DNA from 4 places in the Halomonas sp. WWR20 genome. Region 3 is predicted to be linked to each of the others. Evidence: predicted binding sites of a transcription regulator. Region 3 holds the regulator's gene; each other region holds the start of a gene.
What was found. The regulator sigma-54, encoded in region 3, starts transcription at its own class of promoters, with help from an activator protein. The targets are predictions, from matches to a motif close to TGGCACNNNNNTTGCTNT.

Region 1 (4,226 bases), on a different contig from region 3:
CAGGTACGCTCCTGGTGCCCCAGGGCGCAACACTCCTCCAGGGTCCGCCCCGGCAGATGGGCATTGAGCGCGCCTCGTGCCTGTTGGCATTCACGGGCCGCCAGCACACGCTCTCGCACTGCTCGGGAACTCTCCGCCTGGCGCTGCTCGGTCAGTTGGGCGGCGGGTATCGCCGGGACTTCGACCTGCAGGTCGATACGATCGAGAAGCGGGCCCGACAGGCGCGACTGGTAGCGCTGGATCTGGGCCGGCGTACAGATACACGAGCGCCGGGGATCGCCAAGATGGCCACAAGGACACGGATTCATTGCCGCCACCAATTGAAAGCGTGCCGGAAAGCAGCGTTGATAACTGGCCCTGGCGATACGGATCTGACCCGATTCCAGCGGTTCACGAAGCACCTCCAGCACGTGGCGATCGAATTCGGGCATCTCATCTAAAAACAGCACGCCATGATGCGCCAGCGAGATCTCCCCGGGGCGTGGACGCGATCCTCCTCCCACCAATGCCACGGCACTCGCCGTGTGATGCGGTGCCCGGAAAGGGCGCTGTCCCCAGCGCTCGAGAATCGGCAAGCCGCATACCGAACGCACCGCCGCGACCTCAAGCGCCTCGTCATTCCCCAGCGGTGGCAGAATGCTGGGAAGGCGACTGGCCAGCATGGTCTTGCCGGTACCTGGCGGTCCGGAAAACAGCAGGTTATGTCCACCTGCCGCCGCCACCTCCAGCGCCCGCCGCGCTTGGTGCTGGCCGCGCACATCCTTGAGATCGGTCTCGGACAGTTGCGGCACGGGCGTTTCACCAATCTGGTGCACGGCGATGCGTTGCTGTTTCAGCAGGTGCGCTACCACCTGCAACAGATGGTTGGCCGGATAGACCGCCACGTCACCGGCCAATGCCGCCTCGTCGGCGTTCGCCTCGGGGAGCAGCAAGGCATGTCCGTCGCGCCTCGCCGCCAACGCGGCCGGCAACACCCCGGTCACCGGGCGCAGCCGGCCATCCAGCGCCAGCTCTCCCAGGCATTCCAGCCCCGCCACGGCGGTTTCGGGAATCTGGCCCGAGGCGACCAGAATGCCCAAGGCAATGGGCAGATCGAAACGTCCACCTTCCTTGGGCAGATCCGCCGGGGCCAGGTTGAGTGTGATGCGACGGGCGGGAAACTCGAAGCCGGCATTGATCAGCGCACTACGCACCCGCTCCCGGCTCTCCTTTACCGCGGCTTCCGGCAGCCCGACGATGGCCAACCCCGGCAAGCCATTGGTGAGATGCACCTCGACCAGCACTTCCGGCGCCTCAAGCCCCAGGCTAGCACGCGTGTTGATGATGGCGAGTGCCATGCCTTTCTCCTTGTCGCGCCGTTATTAGCGTAATCTCTGATATACGCTGAAATGCCGGCCAAGCCAACCCGCACGCTTACTTCGTGTTACATGAGTCCGGAAAAGTCCCCCGACTTCGACCAGTGGCCGCGGGCCCTCGATTGTCTGCCCTGGCCCGGCCTCCGTGAAGACGCCAAGGCGCTGTCAGGCCTTGGGCTTTTGGCGGCCGCGGGGAGAAATCGTCTCGCTCGTCTCTGCACCGCCGGCATCCTCCGCGGGCGTGCTCGGCGCGCCATCCACCGCGTCCTTTACGGCAGGCTCATTCGATGCGGCAGGTTTGGCTGGTGTCGCCGGCGCCGATGCGGAAGCTCCCCCAGGTGCGCCAGCAGAAGTGGCTGGCGCCTCTGCCGCCAGTGCCACTTCCAGCGCCTCGACCTGCTTTTCCAGCGCCTCGACCCGCTGGCGGGTGCGTTGCAGTACGTCCATGAGGATATCGAAGTCCTCACGGGAGACGAGTTCCAGGCGGTCGAAGGCGCCACGCATGACGCTCTGTACGTTGCGCTGAATGTCCTCCGGCGCATGCGAGGCATCCTGCAGCCGTTCGCCAATTTGCTGGGCAAGCCGCCCAAGCCTGTCATTGTTCAGCATGGAGCTGTTCCTCTTATCAAGAACGGTAACCTTCATAGCATACGCAAGACATGCCAACTCCGCATGCGCCGCCATGACGCACCAAAATAGATATCACGCACAACAATAGTGCATAGACACACGCTTACCTTCGAAAACTGCCAAGCAGCAAGATAAGGAAAATCGTTAATTAGCTGAAAAAAATGACTTTTTTTCCAGGTGGCATATCTCCTGCCTTTACTCAGTCAGGCGCAAGCCGACAACGGAGAACTGGGATGAAACTCATCACCGCCATTATCAAACCCTTCAAGCTCGACGATGTCCGGGAGGCGCTGGCCGACAATGGCGTCCAGGGGATCACGGTCACCGAGGTGAAGGGATTTGGCCGCCAGAAAGGCCACACGGAACTCTATCGCGGCGCTGAGTACGTCGTGGATTTCCTACCCAAGGTAAAGATCGAGATTGCGGTGGAAGATGCGCGCGTCGAGAGCGTGGTGGACGCCATCTGCAGCGCCGCCAACAGCGGCAAGATTGGTGACGGCAAACTCTTCGTCACGCCACTCGATGATGTCATTCGCATCCGTACGGGTGAACGCGGGGCCGACGCCGTATAAGGCGCTGGACTTAGGAGAAAACACATAATGAATGAACTGACTGGGCAACTGACGGAGCTGTCGTACGCTCTGGATACCTTCTACTTCCTTATCTCCGGCATACTGGTCATGTGGATGGCCGCCGGCTTCGCAATGCTGGAAGCCGGCCTGGTGCGCTCGAAGAACACCGCCGAGATTTTGACCAAGAACATCGTGCTGTTTGCCATCGCTTGCACCATGTATCTGCTGTTCGGCTACTACCTGATGTACTCGAGCGGCGAGGGCGGCATCCTGCCGAGCCTCGGCTTTCTGCTGGGCGGCGAGAACAGCGTGGGGGATGTCATGGCCAGCGGCGGTGACGTTTACTACTCCGCACGTGCCGACTTCTTTTTCCAGGTCGTGTTCGTGGCCACCGCCATGTCCATCGTCTCCGGAGCCGTGGCCGAGCGCATGAAACTCTGGGCCTTCCTGGCCTTCGCCGTGGTCATGACGGGCGTCATCTACCCCATTTCCGGCTACTGGACCTGGGGGGGTGGGTGGCTGTCGGCCATCGGTTACTCCGATTACGCGGGATCGGGTATCGTGCATCTTGCCGGTGCATCCGCCGCGCTGGCCGGCGTGCTGGTGCTCGGCCCACGCAAGGGCAAATACGGTAAGAACGGCGCCATCTTCGCCATTCCCGGCGCCAACATGCCCCTGGCCACACTAGGCACCTTTATCTTGTGGATGGGCTGGTTCGGCTTCAACGGCGGCTCCGAGTTGATGGTGTCCAACGTCGACTCCGCCAACAACATGGCGCAGGTACTGGTCAATACCAATGCCGCTGCCGCCGGCGGGGTGATCGCAGGGCTGATCCTGGCCAAGTTCTGGTTCCGCAAAGCGGATCTGACCATGGCTCTCAACGGTGCCATCGCGGGTCTGGTCGCCATCACCGCCGATCCGCTTTCACCCTCCGCACTGGGCGCCACCCTTATCGGCGCCATCGGCGGCCTGCTGGTTGTCGTCGCCATCGTCACGCTCGACAAGTTGAAGATCGACGATCCGGTCGGTGCCATCTCAGCCCATGGCGTTGCCGGTATCTGGGGCGTGATGGTAGTCCCGGTGAGCAATGCCGATGCGAGCTTCGTCGCTCAGTTGATCGGGGTTGTCGGTATCTTTGCCTGGGTCTTCATCGCCAGCCTGATCGTCTGGCTGATTCTCAAGGCTGTCATGGGCATTCGTGTCAGCGAAGAGGAAGAATACGAGGGTGTCGACCTGGTCGAGTGCGGCCTGGAAGCCTACCCCGAGTTTATCGTCAGCAAGAAATAAGCTGATGCAACGAGTGAGCTGGCGTGCTCCCCTGGCCCCCTTCGGGGGGTCTTTTTTAATCCCGCACCAAGCGGTGTATGCTTGAAACATTACCACTTGGCATATCGAGGGTGGTGCGCGCCACCCGCATACCCAATGCGAGGAGAATGACGATGAAACTGGTGACCGCCATCATCAAGCCGTTCAAGCTGGATGACGTTCGTGAATCACTCTCGGAAATCGGTGTACAGGGGATTACCGTCACCGAAGTCAAAGGCTTCGGTCGGCAAAAAGGCCATACCGAACTCTACCGCGGCGCCGAATACGTGGTCGACTTCCTGCCCAAGGTCAAGCTGGAAGTCGCGGTGGATGATGACATGACCGACAAGGTCATCGACGCCAT
Region 2 (4,226 bases), on a different contig from region 3:
ATGGTGCTCGGCCTCCAGCAGCGCACGGACCCGTTCCAGCACACGGTGGATGTTGAGCGGCTCATGATGGACCAAGGCATTGGGACCCAGCATGCGATCGACCAGGTCACGCAGACGGTCGACCTCTTCGATGATGATGCGCGTAAACTCGGCAAGTTGCGGGTCCGGAAGATCACGCTCGAGCAGCTGTGCCGCGCCGCGTATCCCGCCGAGCGGGTTCTTCACCTCATGGGCCAGCCCACGCGACAGCACCTTGATGGTTTCCTGGCGGGCGATCAACGCCTCCTCGCGGGAAATACGCAGCAACCGGTCACGCGGCTCGATCTCGAGCAGCAGCTCGTCCTCGGAGAGCGGCGTGGCGTTGAAATCGACGGTGATCACTTCACCGGGCGGCACCAGCAACGACGCCTCGCGTTGAGTGAAAGGATGAAACTCCTTGAGGGCCTTGGACAACACCTCGGCCACCGCGCCCTCGACCCCGTCGAGACACTCCAACTGCTGTCCGGCCACCCGCGCGCAACTGGATGACAGCAGCGCCTCCGCCGCCGGATTCAGCCAGCGCACACGCAACTCACCGTCCAGTAGCACCACGGCGGTCGTAAGATGTTCCAGCAAGCGTTGATACATGGCCCGTTCCAATATGGTGCTCCTCCCTCGTCCCCTTGCACTGCAAGAAGCGCGCCAGTCCGTGCCCTCTCATGGCCGGGGAAGAAAATGCTCTCGATTTCCTGAATCGACTCCTTAAAACAGCGTCTCCCGGCTTCACCATGAGAAGCTATCAAGGCCCTTGTCAGGGCGAGCCGGTCAAGGCGCTTTGTCTTTATTCATCACCGGCATGGCATCATGCTGCACATAAAATATCATCGCCGCACTCATTTGGTGCATGACGCCTGCGCTATCGACAGACGCTGCCCGCAGGAGATGTCAGCCCTCGACCAGATGGCTGCGCATGAACCTCGAGGCACGCATTGCCGACAATTGACCAATCGCCGAAGGTCACGCTGCCGCCGGCATCGATAACACGATAGGCGGGGGCCGCCAGCACCTCGCCAGCCAACAGGGCGAGACAGCCGCAGCCGACAGCGCGTATCCGCCAGCGAAGCATGTGCCGATGGCCGGCAGCTTGCGGCGAGATAGGGTTTGCTTGGCCCCAAACAAACAGGCCCCGCCGATTGGCGGGGCCTGTGTCGTATCGTTTCGCGAGCATGACGCTCACAAAATGCCTATCAGCAGCTGTAGTACATGTCGAACTCGATCGGATGCGTCGTCATGCGCAGGCGCTCGACGTCCTCACCCTTGAGCTCGATGTAGGCATCGATCATGTCGTCGGTGAACACACCGCCTTCGGTAAGGAAGGCACGATCCGCGTTCAACGCTTCCAGCGCCTGGTCCAGGCTGCTGGCGACCGTCGGAACCTTCTTGCCCTCTTCCGGAGGCAGGTCATACAGGTTCTTGTCCATCGCATCGCCGGGATGAATCTTGTTCTTGATACCGTCGATTCCCGCCATCAGCAGTGCCGCGAACGACAGGTACGGGTTAGCGGCCGGGTCGGGGAAACGCGTTTCGACACGCTTGCCCTTGGGGCTGGCCGTGTACGGGATGCGAATCGAGGCACTGCGGTTACGCGCGGAATAGGCCAGCATGACCGGCGCCTCGAAGCCCGGTACCAGACGCTTGTAGGAGTTGGTCGCCGGGTTGGTGAACGCGTTCAGGGCGCGTGCGTGCTTGATGACACCGCCGATGTAGTACAGCGCGGTCTCGGACAGCCCAGCGTACTCATCGCCAGCGAACATGTTCACGCCATCCTTCCAGAAGGACTGGTGAACGTGCATGCCGGAACCATTGTCGCCGACCAGCGGCTTGGGCATGAAAGTCGCCGTCTTGCCGTAGGCGTGCGCCACGTTGTGGATGACGTACTTCATCTCCTGAACTTCGTCGGCCTTCTTGACCAGCGTGTTGAACTTCACACCAATCTCGTTCTGGCCGGCGTTGGCGACTTCGTGGTGATGCACTTCCACGGACTGGCCGATCGCTTCCAGGGTGTTGCACATCGCGCTGCGGATGTCGTGGAAGGAATCCACCGGCGGTACCGGGAAGTAGCCGCCCTTGACGCGCGGGCGGTGGCCCAGATTGCCGCCTTCGAGACGCGTCGCGTCGGTGGACCAGGCGCCCTCTTCGGAGGTGATCTTGTACATCGCGCCCTGGATGTCGGCCTTCCAGTGCACTTCGTCGAAGATGAAGAATTCGGGTTCCGGACCGAAGAATGCGGTATCGCCCAGCCCAGTGGAGTTCAGGTAGGCTTCGGCACGCTTGGCGATGGAACGCGGATCGCGCTCATAGCCTTGCATAGTGGCCGGCTCGATGATGTCGCAACGCAGCACCAGCGTGGAATCTTCGGTGAACGGATCGAGGAAACCGGTACCATCTTCCGGCATCAGGATCATGTCGGACTCGTTGATGCCCTTCCAGCCTTCAATGGAGGAGCCATCGAACATCTGACCATTTTCGAAAAACTCGTCATCCACCGCGTGGGCCGGAATCGTGACGTGCTGCTCCTTGCCCTTGGTGTCGGTAAAGCGCAGATCTATCCACTTGACGTCGTGTTCTTCGATAAGGGCGAGGGTCTTCTCAGCCATGTTGTCCTCCACTATGAGCACATAAGCTCGGATGTTGACTAGCGTGTCCAGCGTCGTTTGTAGCATGCCCCGCAGCTTCTGCCCATGGGGAGCACGAAATTGACGATTATAATGCAGAAGCTATGCCAACTTATTGAGCATGGCTACCGACTCACCCCTAACCGAATGATAGAAAAGCTAAAAGTCCTCCGCTCCTCTCGTCCCACCCGGCACCAGCATAACGCTTCCCCGCATCATTTTAGTGCTGCGGGTATTGGAATGCACCATAACAAAGCACTAAAACGCCCTTATGCACCTTAATGATGCATCGCTCAACCCCTGTACTGAATTGCCGCTCGCTGACCGTCACGTTTAATCGGTTAAGCCTTGCCAAGGCTAGAAAAACCACACACCGGCACGATTGCCACGTTCTGTGTCACGCGCTTACGATTTCCTTTCATTACGCGACGTTACCGCTACCCAATATGGCTCACCATGTACAGTTTCGTGATCGACTCACGCCAGACCTCGGACCATCTCGAGCGTTGCCTTGCCGCGCTCGTAAGGACGTTGGCGTGTCACGTCGAACCCACCCAACTGCTGGTGCTCGCCCGGGACGTGCAAGAGCTGCGAACAATTGCCCTGCGTTATGGTGCGCAGATGGCGATTGGCTATCCCCTGACACAGGGCGCCAGGCGTCATCGCGGCGTTCGCCTGACGCAAGGCAAGATCGTGGTGTTTCTGGACGACAGCTTCATCGCCACCGAAAAATGGTGGCTGGCGGTACATCAGGCCTTCATCCAGCAGCGCGCCGATGCCGTGATCCTGACGCAGCATGCGCATCTGCGCCTGTCGGGACTCAGCCGACGCTGGAGGCGATTTTTATATACACGGGCTACACGCCCCGGCCAGGGGAATCCCGAAGGGAATCTCGCGATACGACGCGAGTGCTTCGAGCGTCTCGGGGGCCATGACATGAACCTCGACGACACAGCCGACACCGACTTCGCCCTGCGCCTGGTCCAGTGTCGCGTACGGCTGGTGTTGATATCGGCGCATGGGATGCGGAACTGATGAAGTGCGCATGACGCGTCTCGCCTATCACGCCGGGTGAGCTTTTCTGCGCCAACATCCTGGCCAAAACAAGACCACGCAGTATGCTTTTGGTATGCGCCCCGATACGCCTCGACAGGATGTCGCGACAGGGACCGGGCCGCATGGATCGAGGTGACACACGACGTGATAAGCGCCAAGGAGGGGGACATGCCGCATCTGTTCCAAGCACCGGATCTCGTTCAGCGTCTGCGCGGCCATTGGCGCAGAAGTCTTGCCGAACCCTTATGGGGGCGCAGCGCCATTCTGGTGCTGCATCGCATACTGCCCGACGAAGACAGCGCGCGCCTGCCGCATAACGCCCCTTATTGCTTGGGGCCTGACAGCTTTCGCCAGTTGATCAAGAGCCTCGCCGAACATACCCATATCACCAGCCTGCGCCAGGCTCGTCGGCTGCATCGCGACCCGGTGCCACGTATCGCGCTGACCTTCGACGGTGGCTGGCGCGACAGCGCCGAAGTTGCCACCCCCATTCTCGATCATCTGGCGCTACCCGCC
Region 3 (4,226 bases):
CCCGAAGAGGGCTGGCGGCTCGACACGCAGACCCTGCACTACGACAGCGTCGAGGCGCATGCCTGGAGCGATAGCGAAGCCACGCTACATCAGCACGACCAGCGCGTGAGCGGCGAACGCTTCGATGCCTGGATCAATGAAGAGCGCATGCGCCTGACAGGCAACGTGCGCGGTCATCATCCACCGCTTGCCGAGGATCCCTCATGATTCGAACTTTCATCGCCGTCTTGACGTTTGCCCTGCTGGGCTTCATCTCGGCCCCCGCTTTTGCTCTCGAGGGAGATGCCAGCGCGCCCATCGAGATCGCCGCGGACCGCCTGGAACTCAACGACATTCAAGGTACGGCCGTCTACAGCGGTAATGTCGATATGCAACAGGGCAGCATGAAGCTGCGCGCCGAACGCGTCGAGATCCAGCGCAACGATAGCGGCGAAGTCACCCAGGTCACCGCCACCGATAGCGCCGATCGCGCTTATCTCGAACAGCAGCCGGCGCCTCAGGAGCCTGTCGTCAAGGGCTGGGGCAAGACCATTATCTATCATGCCGGCGAGCGTCGGGTGGAACTCGTCAACCAGGCCGAACTCCACCAGGGCGGCGACACCTTCAACGGCGCCTACGTGGAATACTTTCTCGACCAGCGTCAGGTTGAGGCCCGCTCTGATGCCCAGGGAACCGACCGTCAACGCGTACGCATGACGCTTACGCCTCAGCAGCAATAGTCCGACGCTGCCTGTCGCCCCCTATCGGCATGGCAGCCTCACGAGCCTCTGACAAGGAACCTCTCATGAAGACCCTGAGCGCCGCCAATCTGGCCAAGAGCTACAAGGGCCGCCGGGTGGTCCACGACATCAGCCTGACCATCCGCCAAGGCAGTATTGTCGGCTTGCTGGGTCCCAACGGCGCCGGCAAGACCACCTCCTTCTATATGATTGTCGGCCTGGTCCGCGCCGATGCCGGCGACGTGCGTATCGATGACCAGGACCTCTCGCGAGCCGCCATGCATAAGCGCGCCCGGGCCGGTATCGGCTACCTGCCCCAGGAAGCCTCGATTTTCCGCAAGCTGTCGGTGGCGGACAATATCATGGCCATCCTCGAGACCCGCTCCGATCTCGGCAAAAGCGACCGCAAGGCACGCCTCGAAGAGCTGCTCGAGGAGTTTCATATCGGTCATATTCGCAACAACCTAGGCATGAGCCTGTCAGGAGGCGAGCGGCGACGGGTGGAGATTGCCCGGGCGCTTGCCACCGAGCCGGCATTCATCCTGCTCGATGAACCCTTTGCCGGCGTCGACCCCATTTCGGTGGGCGAGATCAAGAGCATCATTCGCCAGTTGAGGGATCGCGATATCGGCGTGTTGATTACCGATCATAACGTTCGCGAAACGCTGGATATTTGCGATAACGCCTACATCGTAGGCGATGGGCGCATTATTGCCGAAGGCCGCACCGAGGCGATCCTTGCCAATCAGCGCGTACGCGATGTCTACCTGGGTCACGAATTCCGGCTCTAATGCGCTCTCCAAGCGTCGCCAGCTTGACGCCTATACGCTAGCGGTCAACGACATGCAACAACTCCGACGATCATGGCATGATTGTTGCTTACCCACTTGCAAGTCATGCTCCGCGCAGATAACGTAGGTTATTCATTAGCGGCAAGTGACCCTTCATCACCATGGCCATGAAACCTACGCTGCAGCTTCGTGTCGGCACTCAGCTGACCATGACCCCTCAGCTCCAGCAGGCGATTCAGCTCCTTCAGCTTTCGACATTGGACCTGCGCCAGGAAATTCAGCAGGCCCTGGAATCCAACCCCATGCTGGAGCTCGACGAGGCGTTTGGCGAACAGGAAACCCTCGAAACTCCGGAAGACGACTGGGCAAGCGACATTCCCGAGGAGCTTGCCCTGGACAGCGAATGGTCGGACACCTATCAGGACGTAGCTCCTGCAAGCGGATCTTCGGGCAGCAGCGAGGACGGGCCGGACTTCGAACGTAACGCCACCAGCATGAGCCTGCGGGATCACCTGAACTGGCAACTGGCGATGACCGACTTTTCGGACCGGGATCGACTGATTGCCGAGAGCCTGATCGATGCCGTGGGCAACGATGGCTATCTCAACGCGCCCTTGGACGAGTTGACGGAAGGCTTGCGGGATCAAGGGCTCAGCGGCCTCAGACTCAGCGATGTCGAGCATGTGCTGATGCACATACAACAGTTCGACCCTACCGGCATCTGCGCCCGGGATCTTCGTGAATGCCTGTTGCTGCAGCTTGGCAACCTGCCCGAGAACACGCCATTGCTGCCCCAGGCCAAGCGCCTGGTGCGACAGTTCCTCGACGTGCTGGCCAGCAATGACCGCAAGCAGCTCAAGCGACGGCTACGCCTGGAGGATGACGAACTCGACGCGGTCATCGCCATGATCCGCACGCTGGACCCGCGTCCGGGACAGGGCTTTGACGATAGTGGCAGCGCCTATGTCATCCCCGACCTGGTGGCCCGTCATAGCCGGGAGGGCTGGCGCATCGAGCTCAACCCCGAAGCGCTGCCCAGGGTGCGCATCCAGCCCGATTATGCCGCCCTGATCAAACGCGCCGACAAAAGCGACGACAATACTTTCATGAAGCAGCATCTCCAGGAAGCCCGCTGGCTGCTCAAGAGCCTGTCCAGTCGCAACGACACCCTGCTCAAGGTGGGACGCGAGATCATGACCCGCCAGTTCGACTTCCTGACCCTCGGCGAAGAGGCCATGAAACCGCTGGTGCTCGCCGATATCGCCCAGACGGTGGACATGCACGAATCGACGATTTCCCGGGTGACCACGCAGAAATTCATCCATACCCCACGCGGCGTCTTCGAGCTCAAATATTTCTTTTCCAGTCATGTGGGCGGCGTGGGAGGAGAAGGCGACGCCCATTCCAGCACCGCGATTCGCGCGCGTCTGAAAAAGCTGATCGGGGACGAGCCGCCACGCAAGCCCCTCTCCGATAGCAAACTCGTCGACTTGCTGGCGGAGGATGGCATCCAGGTTGCACGTCGTACAATCGCCAAGTACCGCGAAGCGATGGGCATCCCCCCTTCCAGCGAACGCAAGCGTCTCGCCTGACGTGGCTCAACCCGAGCGCAGGGGTATGCAGCAGCATAAAAAGGATTACAATCAAATCGCACCCGTTGGAAAAGGAGCGTGCCATGCAAGTCAATATCACCGGCCATCATGTTGAAGTGAGTGACGCCCTGCGTAACTATATGAACGAAAAGCTCGCCCGAATGGAACGTCACTATGACAACATCACTCTCGCTCATGTGATGCTTTCCGTTGAAAAGGAACGCCAGCAAGCCGCTTGCACGCTCCATGTAGCCGGTGCAGATCTGCATGCCGACGCGCAGGACAATGACATGTACGCCGCCATCGACGCCCTGGCCGACAAGCTCGATCGCCAATTGGTCAAACACAAGGAAAAAGCTCAGGCCCGTGCCCAAGGCACCGACGCCCGCTAGCTCCCTACCATGACATTGGAAAACATCCTGCCCCCCGAGCGCACGCTGTTCGATGTGACCGGGGGAAGCAAAAAAAGGGTGCTGGAATTCTTCAGCACCTTTATCGCTCAGAACACGCCCAGCCTCGACAGTCAGGAAGTCTTCAGCCGCCTGATCGGCCGAGAGCGTCTGGGCAGTACCGGCATCGGTAACGGTGTCGCCATCCCCCATGCGCGCAACCCGCACTGCAAAAACCCGATTGCCGGTTTTCTGCGCCTGCAGCAGCCTATCGATTTCGACGCCATCGACGGCGAACCCGTGGATCTTCTCTTCGTTCTGCTGGTACCCGAGCAGGCCGATGATACGCATCTGTCGCTATTGGCCCAGGTTGCCGGAATCATGAACGATGCCTCGACCCGGACGAGGCTGCGCAAGGCACAGAGCCAGCGCGAACTGTATGACATCCTGATCCATGCGATCCGGCAACCCGAACCCGGCAGTTAAGGATCGCGCATGCAGCTAGTCATCATCAGCGGCCGTTCCGGTTCAGGAAAATCCGTAGCGCTGCAGGCACTTGAAGATCTCGGCTATTACGCGATCGACAACCTGCCTGCAAACCTTCTGGTCTCCTTGATCAATGAGCTGCAAACGGCTCCCGCCACGCGCAACAATATTGCCGTGAGCATCGATGCACGTAATCTTCCCGAGTCGCTGGAACGCTTTCCCGCACTCCTCGAGGGGGTTCGTGAACGC
Region 4 (4,226 bases), on a different contig from region 3:
CATTCGCGAGGCGGTGTGGGTCGCTGATGGCCACTAACCGGGACAGACGCATCGGCGATCAGCGCACGCCGACGGCGGCGGGTGCGGCGCCCTGGGTGCCGGCGGCCTCGTGGTAGGCCGCATCTTCTTCTGCCAACACCTGGGGCGAGAAGCGCACCAGCAGGGCGCAGAAAGACGCCAGCAGCACGGCCACGCCGAGATAGAACAGGCCCTGCTGGTAGGTCAGGGACTCCGAGCGGAACAGGAAACCGGCGGCGACGGCGCCGGCGTTACCGCCGGCACCGACGATGCCGGCCACCGCACCCAGGGCCTTCTTGTTGATGAAGGGGACCACGCCGAAGGTGGCGCCTTCGGCCATCTGGGTGAAGAGACTGAAGACCAGCATGATGCCGATGGCCAGCGTCAGGACATGCATCTGGGAGAAGAACATCAGTGCGATGCCCTCGCAGAACATGGCGATGAACAGCCAGCGTACGCGGCCCTTGAGCCCCCCGTTGCGAGCGAAGAGATCGGAGAATACGCCGCCCAGGGTGCGGGCGAAGAGGTTCATCAGGCCGAACAGGCCGGCGATGAGACCGGCGGTAGACAGATCGAGATCAAACGTGTCGAAGTAGTAGATGGCGGCGATGTTGTTGATGGTCAGCTCGACACCAAAGCAGGCGGCATAGACCACGAACAGGGCCCAGACGCGTTTGTCCTTGGCGGCGGCGGCAAAGGTTCGGCCCATGCTGTGCTCTTTTTCGGCACGGGGCAGCTCGCCACGTTCACGCAGTTCGTCGAAGTTGCCGTCGGGGGCATCCTGGGTCAGGAAATAGTAGGCAATGCCGGTGATGAACAGCACGATGCCGGGCACGACCATGGCCAGGCGCCAGCCGAGCGTGGCCTCGACACCGAGCATGAGAATGCCGGAGAAGACCAGTGGCATCAGGATCTGCGTGGTGCCGCCGCCCAGGTTACCCCAACCGGCGGTGGTGGCATTGGCGGTGCCCACCACGTTGGGGCCGAACATCACCGAAGTGTGGTACTGGGTAATGACAAAGGAGGCCCCGATGGCGCCGATCGCCAGGCGGGCGATGAAGAAGCTCTCGAAGCTGTCGGCGAAGCCGATCATCATCACTGGCAGGGATCCCAGACACAACAGCCAAGTGTAGGCCTTGCGTGGGCCAATCTTGTCGCAGAGCACGCCGATGGCCAGACGCACGATGACGGTGATCGCTACCGAGGCGATGATGGTATTGCCGATCTGGGTCTTGGTCAGGCCAAGGTCGTCACGCACCACTGCCATCAGCGGCGCGATGCCGAACCAGCCGAAGAAGCAGACATGGAAGGCGAACCACGACAGATGGAAGGCACGCATCTGCGGCGTGTTGAAACTGAACAGGCGGATCCTGTTGGCTTTGTTGCGAATGTCCATGGGACGTTCCTCGTCGAGACGGTATCGAACACGAATGCATGGCCCTTCGTCGTTGAAGGTCCCGGTTCGACGCACTCGTACTCGCAACGCAAGCCTGGTCCACGTCCTGGTGTCTTCCCTTAAGCAGATTGCATGCCAACCTATAGAAAGCGCTGCCATACAGGGCATTATGTACGGCGTGGGCTGCGGTGATGCGATGTCTACGTGCCGCTTTGGCGCATGTTGCATGCCGCTTGCACTAGGACAATGCACGGCGCGGTGCGCCGATGTCATGGGCGGGGCGGGAAGGTTGTGTTTACGTCTTTGGCATGGATACTGCTAGACACACAAGACAAGGCACCACAGGCAGGGGAGCGCGCATGATAAGAGTGCTGATCGTGGATACCCGGGGCGAGCGATCCCGGGCGCTGGAGCAAGCACTCCTCGAGGCGGGGTTCGAGGTCATCACGACCGTGGACGAGCAAGAAGACCTTTATGCCATCATGGAGCGTCTGCAGCCGGATGCGGTCATCGTCGATGCCGCGCTACCCAGTCGTGACACGCTGGAGCATCTAGGGCAGCTCGGGCGACGCTATCCCAAACCGATGATCATGCTGGCCGATGAGGAAGCGCCGGACCTGAACCAGCAGGCCGCTCGTGCTGGGGTCAGTACCTATGTAGTGGATAGTGTGGGGCCGGCACTGGTGCGCTCGATGCTCAATGTCGCCATCTCGAGTTTCGAAACGCATCGTGCGCTCAAGGGCGAGCTGAACCGTACCCAGGAAACCCTGGCCCAGCGCCGAGCTATCGACCGGGCCAAGGCCATGGTCATGGAAGTTCGCGGACTCGGCGAAGAGGCTGCCTACCAGTACCTGCGGAACACAGCGATGAATCGACGCATGACCATCCATGAGCTGGCCCAGGAACTGCTGTCCGCTACGGACAAGAACAAAAGGTAGGAGGAGTGCATGGAGACCAACGGGATGGAGGGGAGTTTTCCCGCGCCGGAGTTGCGTCGTCTGACCTTGGGAATGTTGCCGCTCAATGATGCGGCGCCTCTGGTGGTTGCCTTGGAGCAGGGCTTTTTCGCGGCCGAGGGGCTGGAGGTCGCGTTGAGTGTCGAAACCTCCTGGGCTGGGCTGCGCGATGGCGTACAGTTGGGGAGACTCGATGGCGCCCAGATGCTGGCGCTGATGCCGTTGGCCTCGACGCTGGGACTGGATGGCCGCGCGACACCGATGCTTTCAGCGCTGACCCTTAATCTGGGCGGTAATGCGATTACCGTTTCTCAGTCGCTGCATGCCGCGATGAGCGCACTGGATGCCGAGGCCATGGCCCATCCGGTGACGCGGGCGCGGGCATTGGCGCGAGTGATCGAAGCGCGGCGTCACGACGGGCAGCCTGCCTTGCGTTTCGCCAATGTCTACTCTTTCTCCTCGCACCGTTACCTGTTGCGTTACTGGTTGGCGGCGGGGGGCATCGATCCGGATCGGGATCTGGAATTGCGTGTGGTGCCGCCACCGCTGATGGCGTCTCAGCTCGAATCCGGCGTCCTGGAGGGTTACTGCGTAGGTGAACCCTGGAACCGGCTAGCAGTCAGTCGCGGCCTGGGGCGTATGCTGTGCAGCAGTTTCGATATCTGGGGCGCCAGTCAAGAGAAGGTCTTCGGCGTATGTGAAACGTGGGCCGAGCAGTACCCCAATACACACCGCGCGGTATTGCGTGCCTTGCTGAAGGCCTGCCGCTGGCTCGACGAGCCCGGCAATCGCGAGCGTGCGGCGCGCCTATTGTGCCTGGGAGGGTATCTGGACGTCTCGCCGCAGATTGTCGAGGCGGGGCTGTGCGATCCTGACGAGATGAGTCGTGACGAGGATGCGGGTTCCGGTGGCACGTTGTTCTTTCGTCATGCCGCTACTTTTCCCTGGTACTCGCAAACCCTATGGTATGCGCACCAGATGCAGCGCTGGGGCCACCTGCCCCAGACACTGGATCTGCAGGCCGCCGTTCGGCGCTGTGTGCGTCCCGACCTCTACCGCCAGGCGGCAGGCGATCTGAAGCTTTCCGTCCCCCTGAGCGACAGCAAGATCGAAGGTGATCATGATCAGGCCTGGTCATTGCCGGGGGATCGCGGTGACATCGCCATGATGGCCGACAATTTTCTCGACGGTCGCGTTTTCGAACCTTGAAGCCGGCTTATCGCTCCATCGCGCTGCACAATCGGTGGGCTCTACAATGATACGACAACGCCCCGCAGACGCGGGGCGTTGTCGTAACAGTCACACCATCATTTCAAGCGTGGGGGCGGATTAGCCACCGTCGGCGCGTGGGCCCGCTGCGGAACGGCTGGCGACAATGGCAGTCTTGCCGTCATCATGTAGCTTGGCTAACAATTGCTTCGATTCCTGCTTGAAGGCGGCCAGTGCCTGACCCGACAGGCTCTGACTGTCAGGCAGCTTGACGCGCATGGCGTCGACTTGGCGATTGTTGACCATGATTTCGTAGTGCAGATGGGGGCCGGTGCTACCGCCGGTATTGCCGGACAGGGCGATACGATCGCCCATGGAGACGCGCTGACCAGGCTTCACCAGTGATTTGGAAAGGTGCATGTAGCGTGTCTTGTAGCCGTTATCATGCTGGATTACGAGATAATTGCCCGCGCCGCCGGCTTGGAAGTCCGTCTTGACCACGCGGCCATCTGCCGGCGCCAAGACGGGGGTACCGTTACGCATGGCGAAGTCCGTTCCCCGGTGCGGGCTGATGCGGCCGGTGATCGGATGGTGGCGGCGCAGGTTGAAAGGCGAGCTGACGCGATGCTTGCCGTTGAACGGAAAAC

Region 1: ACW4DH_RS03945 (P-II family nitrogen regulator) is a predicted target of sigma-54. The motif match lies at 2,164-2,181, and genes of this name have one in related genera.
Region 2: glnA (glutamate--ammonia ligase) is a predicted target of sigma-54. The motif match lies at 2,747-2,764, and genes of this name have one in related genera.
Region 4: ACW4DH_RS18765 (ANTAR domain-containing response regulator) is a predicted target of sigma-54. The motif match lies at 1,637-1,654, and genes of this name have one in related genera.

Annotation. Positions count from the first base shown of each region.
Region 1 covers NZ_JBTRHR010000002.1:130,759-134,984, forward strand. The annotation lists gene ACW4DH_RS03935 (YifB family Mg chelatase-like AAA ATPase) at 1-1,337, opposite strand, end outside; gene ACW4DH_RS03940 (accessory factor UbiK family protein) at 1,521-1,964, opposite strand; gene ACW4DH_RS03945 (P-II family nitrogen regulator) at 2,219-2,557, shown strand; gene ACW4DH_RS03950 (ammonium transporter) at 2,585-3,844, shown strand; gene glnK (P-II family nitrogen regulator) at 3,997-4,226, shown strand, end outside.
Region 2 covers NZ_JBTRHR010000002.1:578,921-583,146, reverse strand. The annotation lists gene glnL (nitrogen regulation protein NR(II)) at 1-627, opposite strand, end outside; gene glnA (glutamate--ammonia ligase) at 1,227-2,636, opposite strand; gene ACW4DH_RS06055 (glycosyltransferase family protein) at 3,123-3,689, shown strand; gene ACW4DH_RS06050 (polysaccharide deacetylase family protein) at 3,879-4,226, shown strand, end outside.
Region 3 covers NZ_JBTRHR010000001.1:411,502-415,727, forward strand. The annotation lists gene lptC (LPS export ABC transporter periplasmic protein LptC) at 1-207, shown strand, start outside; gene lptA (lipopolysaccharide transport periplasmic protein LptA) at 204-719, shown strand; gene lptB (LPS export ABC transporter ATP-binding protein) at 785-1,510, shown strand; gene ACW4DH_RS01945 (RNA polymerase factor sigma-54) at 1,672-3,102, shown strand; gene hpf (ribosome hibernation-promoting factor, HPF/YfiA family) at 3,186-3,494, shown strand; gene ptsN (PTS IIA-like nitrogen regulatory protein PtsN) at 3,504-3,977, shown strand; gene rapZ (RNase adapter RapZ) at 3,987-4,226, shown strand, end outside.
Region 4 covers NZ_JBTRHR010000017.1:15,108-19,333, forward strand. The annotation lists gene ACW4DH_RS18760 (MFS transporter) at 59-1,414, opposite strand; gene ACW4DH_RS18765 (ANTAR domain-containing response regulator) at 1,774-2,352, shown strand; gene ACW4DH_RS18770 (CmpA/NrtA family ABC transporter substrate-binding protein) at 2,362-3,579, shown strand; gene ACW4DH_RS18775 (peptidoglycan DD-metalloendopeptidase family protein) at 3,700-4,226, opposite strand, start outside.